Regions from separate parts of the Streptomyces syringium genome, predicted to be linked through region 1. Evidence: riboswitches for the same ligand, from Rfam matches in the RefSeq annotation. Region 1 holds a riboswitch; the other holds the start of a gene.

Region 1 (3,398 bases):
AGCTTCATGGTGCACGAGCCGAGCGGGATCATGCCGCGGTCCAGGGCGTAGTCCCGGTCGGCGAGCCGGCGCAGGTAGCGCAGCATCGCGGTCTCGGAACGGTGCTGGTGGAAGACCGGGTGGGTGAGGTAGTCGTCGGTGCGCAGCAGACCCTCGGGGAGCGCCTCCGCGACCTGGGCGTCGAGCGCCTCGATGTCGGCGTCCACCTCGAAGGCGGACCACACCGACGCCACCTGGACGCGCGTGGTGGTCTCGTCGCAGGCGATGCCGACCTGGTCGGCGTCGACCAGGCGCAGGTTGACGCCCCGCTCGCGGGCGGCGGCGACGACCTCGGCCGCCCGGCCGGGCACCCGCGCGGTGAGGGTGTCGAAGTACGCGCCGTGCACGACCTCGACGCCGCCGGCCCGCAGGCCCTCGGCGAGCAGCGTGGCGTAGCGGTGCGTACGCCGCGCGATGCCGGCGAGGCCGTCCGGGCCGTGGTAGACCGCGTACATCCCGGCCATGACGGCGAGCAGGACCTGGGCGGTACAGATGTTGCTGGTGGCCTTCTCGCGGCGGATGTGCTGCTCGCGGGTCTGGAGGGCCAGACGGTAGGCCTTGTTGCCGTCCGCGTCCACGGAGACGCCGACGAGGCGGCCGGGGAGGCTGCGGGCGAACTTCTCGCGCACGGCCATGAACCCGGCGTGCGGACCGCCGAAGCCCATGGGCACGCCGAAGCGCTGGGTGGTGCCGACCGCGATGTCCGCGCCCAGCTCGCCGGGCGAGGTGAGCAGCGTCAGCGCGAGCAGGTCGGCGGCGACGGTGACGATCGCGCCCAGCTCGTGGGCCCGCTCGATGACCGGGCGCGGGTCGCGCACGGCACCGGAGGCGCCGGGGTACTGCAGGAGGACACCGAAGACGCCGCGCTCGGCGATGTCGTCGGGGATGCCCTGGGAGAGGTCGGCGACGACGACCTCGACGCCGGTCGGTTCGGCGCGCGTGCGTATCACCGCGACGGTCTGCGGCAGCGCGTCGGCGTCGATGAGGAAGACGCCGTCCTTGACCTTGCCCACGCGCCGGGACAGCGACATGGCCTCGGCCGCGGCGGTGCCCTCGTCGAGCAGGGAGGCGCCGGAGGTGGGCAGCCCGGTCAGGTCGGCGACGACGGTCTGGAAGTTGAGGAGCGCCTCCAGCCGGCCCTGGGAGATCTCCGGCTGGTAGGGCGTGTAGGCCGTGTACCAGGCGGGGTTCTCCATGACGTTGCGCAGGATCACCGGCGGGGTGAAGGTGCCGTGGTATCCGAGCCCGATCATCGGGGCGAGGACCTCGTTGCGGTCGGCGAGCGTGCGCAGCTCGGCGAGGACCTCGGCCTCACTGCGGGCGTCGGGCAGCCGGAGCGCCTCGGTGCTCTTGATCACGGCCGGTACGGCGGCGGCGGTGAGCTCGTCGAGCGAGCCGAACCCTACCTGGGCGAGCATCTTCGCCTGGGCCGCGCTGTCGGGCCCCACGTGGCGGTGCTCGAACGGCGTGCCACGCTCCAGGTCGGAAAGGGAGATGCGGTGGGCTGTCATCTGCGGAGGCCTCCTGGTCGTTGCGACCTGCGAGGGGTACCACGGCGCGGGTACCCGGACGGCCTCCCCCTCTGTCATCTCAACCTGAGAGCTTCACCGGGCCGCACAGGGCGGTCCGGCTTTCACCGTCGGTGAGGAGGGGCTTCGTCGCGCTGTACCCGACCCGGCCCGCCCTGCTTTCCAGAGTGACCTCGTCCGCGCGGTACGTGTGCCTGAGAGATTCCGGGGAGGATTTGCTCCTTCGGCGCCCCCGTCGAACCCGTCAAAGGATCTCGGAGGACTCTCCCGCGTGGGGTCTGCAGCCACTGTCAGCCTACCAGCGCGGGTCCAAGCGGATCCCTCGAGTGGCCGGTTCCCGCTTTGTGCCTTTTCGTGGTCCTCAGGGCTTCTCTGTGCTTCTCTGTGCTTTCCCAGGGGCCTGGAGGTCGGCTGGAGTTCCGGAGGGCAGGCGCGACCACGGGAGGAACCGTGCAGACCGATATCGATCCGCGGAGTCTCATCGGCCGCAAGGCGTTCGACCGCAATGGCGCGAGGATCGGCACCGTGGACGAGGTGTACCTCGACGACGCGACGGGGGAACCGGAGTGGGCGGCGGTGCGCACCGGGCTGTTCAGCCGGGACGCGTTCGTGCCGCTGGAACCGAGCCGGGTCGAGGACGACGCCCTGCGCATCCCGTATGACCGGGCGCTCATCAAGGACGCCCCGGACTTCGGGGTCGGCCGCCATCTCTCCCCCGAGCAGGAGCTGCAGCTCTACCACCACTACGGGCTCGACCTCCCCCCGCCGGACTCCGGGCCCGCCCCTCGGCCCGGCGCTCAGCCGGACACGCCACCGGCCAGCGGCTGACCGTCGGACCGGGTCCCGACGTCCGGCTCGGGACGCTCTGAGGGCTCACGCGCCGACGGTCCGGTCTCGGGCCCGTCCGACCCGGATGCCCCGTCCGACCCGTCCGACCCGTCCGACACTGCCGGATCACTCGGCTCCGGCGGCTTCGCCGGTCCCGTTGGCTCCGACGGCTGCTCCCACGCGGCTCTGATCAGCGGCAGCGGCTCCCCCGGCTCGAGCGCGGGGTCGTCCACGGCGAAGGTCCGCACCCGGCCGGGTGCGGACCACGGCTGCTCGAAGCGCACGGTGACCCGGCCGACCCCGCTGCCCTGGATCCAGCCGGGCCCGTACTCGGTGTGCCGGATGTCCAGCCCGGGCACCCAGCGCCGTGGCCGTCGCGCGGCCTCCTCCTCCGGGGCCGGCTCCCCTTCCGCCTCGGCGGTCGGTGGTCTCTCCGCGTCGGCGGCGGCCTCGGCCGTAGCGGCCGCCTGGGCGAAGAGATCCTCCTGGGTGTAGTCGGCGAGCCCGGTGACGCCGACCCCCAGCAGCCGCACGCCCGCCGTGGTGTCCACGCCGTCCAGCAGCCGCCGCACGGCCTCCCGCACCACCCCGAGGTCGTCCGTCGGCCCGCGGAGCGTCTCCGAGCGCGTCAGCGTCGAGAAGTCATAGCTCCGTACCTTGATCACGACGGTGCGCCCGGACCGTCCCGCCGCCCGCAGCCGCTGCACACAGCGGTCGGCGAGCCGCGCCAGCTCCAGCTCCACACGCGTGCGGTCGGTGAGGTCCTCCTCGAAGGTGTCCTCCACGGACACCGACTTGGCATCCCGCTCGGCCACCACAGGACGGTTGTCGCGGGCGGTCGCCAGGGCGTACAGCCCCGCGCCGTGCGCCTTGCCCAGCAGCCGCACCAGCTCGGCCTCCCCCGCCTCGGCCGTATCGCCCACGGTCGTGAGCCCGGCCCGCCGCAGCGTCTCGGCCGTGGCCGGTCCGACGCCGGGAATGGCCCGCACCGACATCGGGGCC
Region 2 (3,398 bases), 4.0 Mb from region 1:
CGACAAAGCCGCATCCGAACCCTAGCGGCTCCGGGCCCCGCCGCTCTCGTCGGCCGCCGAATTCGGTGCCGATCCGGGCGTTCGGCGCGGGTGGCGACGTCCGTACCGATATAGGGCACGAGCCCCCGGCGGTCGGGGCGCACGCGCACCCTTTCGGCGGGCAGTGCTCTCTCGGGGCGGCGGCTCCCGAGCGGCCGACGAAGACGCAGGTCAAAGGGGTGGAACGGCGCGTAACAGCCGCCACGCACGGTAGCCGATGAGTTGCGCAGGGCCACCGGCCCGGCACACGGTGAGCGGACAGCTTCCCGGCAGCCTCACCGAACTGAAGGGACACACCCCGCATGCGCGTCAACAAGCTCGTCTCCACCGCCATAGCCGCCGTCGCCTGCGGCTCCCTCGTCGTGGGTGTCGCCGGTCCCGCCCTCGCCGCCGCACCGGAACCGGCCCCCACAGCCGCGGCCCCGGACCCGAAGGCGGCCACGGCACAGCAGCTGGAGACCGTGGCCAATCTGGGTGAGCTGCTCGCCCTGGCCGCGAAGATCGCAACCGAGGCACAGGCGAAGACCCCGAACAAGGCCGTGCTCGCGGATCTGCGCCAGCGGTATCAAGCGGCGGCCGACAAGCTGCTGAAGTCCGTGAAGTCCAGAGCGGGCACGCCCGGCGGTCTGCCGGCGGACGCCGTCAAGGACGTCCGGGACGCCCTGGCGAAGCTGACCAAGGACCTCACCGAGCTGCTCGCGGCCGTGGTGGCCGTCGACCTGCCGAAGGTGACGGCAGGCATCGCGGAGGTCGTCAAGGACCTGCAGGCCCTTCTCACTGCGGTGCCGAAGCTCGCGACGGGCGCGCTGCCGCTGCCGGTTCCCGGCGTCTAGAGGCAGGGGCCCGGCCGGCCCGGCGGGCCGTCAGCCGTCAGCCGTCAGCCGTCAGCCGTCAGCCGTCGAAGACGATGCCCTCCAGCGCCCGGGCGGCGGCGCGGTCGAGCAGCGCCGCGGACACGCATCCGTCCGGCAGCCGCCCGGCCGCGGTGTCCGCGACCAGCCGTGCCATCGCCCGGCGGTGCCGCCCGAAGGCGTAGGCGGAGACGGTGCGGCCGCGCGCCGCCTGACCGGCGAGGGCGGTGGCCGGGTCCACGGCCAGCACCAGCAGATGGACCGAGCTGCCGCGCCGCCGCGCGTCCCGGACGAGCCAGCGGCGGACCCAGCCGCGCTGGCCGCAGTCGTGCACGACCGCGCTCGCGTCCGAGCGCAGGGCCCGGCGCAGCCCGGCGTAGTGGGCGATCCGCACGAGCGGGCGGTAGACCCCGTAGGGCAGCCAGGGCGGCATGCGGCGCTCCAGCCGGTCACGGGCGTCCTGCGAGTCGACGCACCAGACCACCGCGTCCCGGCTGTCGAGGGCGGCCACGGACCGCCGGATCAATGTCGACTTGCCGCTTCCGGGCAGCCCGGAGACGACGAGCAGGTCTCCGGCCGGATAGCGCAGGACCGCGGGGACCGCGCCCCCGCGGAGATCGCGCACACCCGTCGGCCCCACTTGTCGCCGCGCCCCCTGTGCCTGCTGTGGCCCAGGCGGCACGGAGCCCGCCCCTCTCGCGTCCGTACCCCGCGCCCGCACCGTGATCCCCCTCCTCTGGCCTCCCCCGTCCGGCCCTTCCCGCCCCCTACCCACCGAACGTAAAGAAAAGGTAATCCAATTCAGGGGGTCTCGGGCCGTCCGTCGCACGCCTGTACGTGCAATGATGTGCGCGCCAACTGCATACCGGCCGCTCGAATCCGCGCGGGAGAGTCTCAGCACTATGTGTGCTGGGCGCCGAAGGAGCAAGTTCCTCCCTTGAATCTCTCAGGCCCCGTACCGCGCGGGTGAGGCAGATCTGAAAAGCGAGGCGCCCCCGGGCGACCTCCACCCAAGGTGCAAGCCGGGGACTCGCTCGTTTCGAGGCTCCCGGTGAACCTCTCAGGTTCCGATGACAGATGGGGAGGCCGTGACCCCTCTTTCGCGAGCCTTCCGCGAGTCTCGCGACCACGCCTGGGAGCCTGAACCATGACCGAAGCCCCCCGCCGCACCGCCCTCGACGCGCTTCACCGCGCGCTCGGCGCGACGATGACCGACTTCGCGGGCTGGGACATGCCCCTGCGTTACGGGAGCGAGCGCGACGAGCACGTCGCCGTGCGGACCCGTGCCGGTCTCTTCGACCTGTCGCACATGGGCGAGATCACCCTCACCGGCCCGCAGGCCGGCCGGGCGCTGGACTTCGCGCTCGTCGGCAATCTGTCCGCGCTGGCCGTCGGCCGGGCCCGGTACACCATGATCTGTGACGCCGCGGGCGGCATCCTGGACGACCTGATCGTCTACCGCCTGGCCGACGAGGAGTTCATGGTCGTCGCCAACGCCTCGAACGCGCAGGTCGTGCTGGACGCGCTGACCGAGCGCGCCGCGGGCTTCGAGACGGCCGTCCGCGACGACCGCGAGAACTACGCGCTGCTCGCGATCCAGGGCCCGCAGTCCCCCGGCATCCTGAAGTCCCTCACCGACGCCGACCTCGACGGCCTCAAGTACTACGCGGGTCTGCCGGGCACGGTGGCGGGCGTTCCCGCGCTGATCGCCCGTACGGGTTACACCGGCGAGGACGGCTTCGAGCTGTTCGTCGCCCCGGCCGACGCCGAGCGGCTGTGGCAGGCGCTCACCGAGGCGGGCGCGGCTGCCGGTCTGGTGCCGTGCGGCCTCTCCTGCCGCGACACGCTGCGCCTGGAGGCGGGCATGCCGCTGTACGGGCACGAGCTGACCACCGCCACGACGCCCTTCGACGCGGGCCTGGGCCGGGTCGTGAAGTTCGACAAGGAGGGTGACTTCGTCGGCCGCGAGGCCCTCACCGCCGCCGCCGAGCGCGCCGCGGCGAAGGCGCCCCGCAAGCTGGTCGGCCTGATCGCCGAGGGCCGCCGGGTGCCGCGCGCCGGGTTCCAGGTCGTCGCCGACGGCCAGGTCGTCGGCGAGGTCACCTCCGGTGCCCCCTCCCCCACGCTCGGGAAGCCGATCGCCATCGCCTACGTCGACGCGGCGCACGCCGAGCCGGGCACCAAGGGTGTAGCTGTGGACATCCGCGGCACCCACGAGCCGTACGAGGTCGTCGCCCTGCCGTTCTACAAGCGTCAGCGCTGACCCTTCTCGCTCAACTCTCGTCCCACCTGTCAAGACCCGTTGCAAAAGCATCAACGCGCATCCAGGAGAATCAAGCCATGAGCAACCCCCAGCAGCTGCGTTACAGCAAGGAGCACGAGTGGCTGTCGGCCGTCGAGGACGGCGTGGCGACGGTCGGGATCACCGAGTTCGCGGCCAACGCGCTCGGCGATGTCGTCTTCGCCCAGCTCCCCGCGGTCGGCGACACCGTCACCGCCGGTGAGTCC

What was found. Region 1 has a riboswitch for glycine ahead of gcvP (aminomethyl-transferring glycine dehydrogenase). Riboswitches for the same ligand answer to the same signal wherever they lie in the genome.
Region 2: it holds a riboswitch for glycine, as region 1 does, so the genes downstream of both, gcvT (glycine cleavage system aminomethyltransferase GcvT) here and gcvP (aminomethyl-transferring glycine dehydrogenase) in region 1, are expected to answer to the same signal.

The regions. Positions count from the first base shown of each region.
Region 1 covers NZ_JAGIOH010000001.1:1,376,159-1,379,556, forward strand. Annotated here, with positions in the region: gene gcvP (aminomethyl-transferring glycine dehydrogenase) at 1-1,550, opposite strand, end outside; glycine riboswitch at 1,741-1,848, opposite strand; gene JO379_RS06035 (PRC-barrel domain-containing protein) at 2,019-2,396, shown strand; gene JO379_RS06040 (DNA polymerase IV) at 2,366-3,398, opposite strand, start outside.
Region 2 covers NZ_JAGIOH010000001.1:5,361,015-5,364,412, reverse strand. Annotated here, with positions in the region: gene JO379_RS24055 (hypothetical protein) at 342-872, shown strand; gene JO379_RS24050 (AAA family ATPase) at 931-1,617, opposite strand; glycine riboswitch at 1,765-1,861, shown strand; gene gcvT (glycine cleavage system aminomethyltransferase GcvT) at 2,038-3,153, shown strand; gene gcvH (glycine cleavage system protein GcvH) at 3,231-3,398, shown strand, end outside.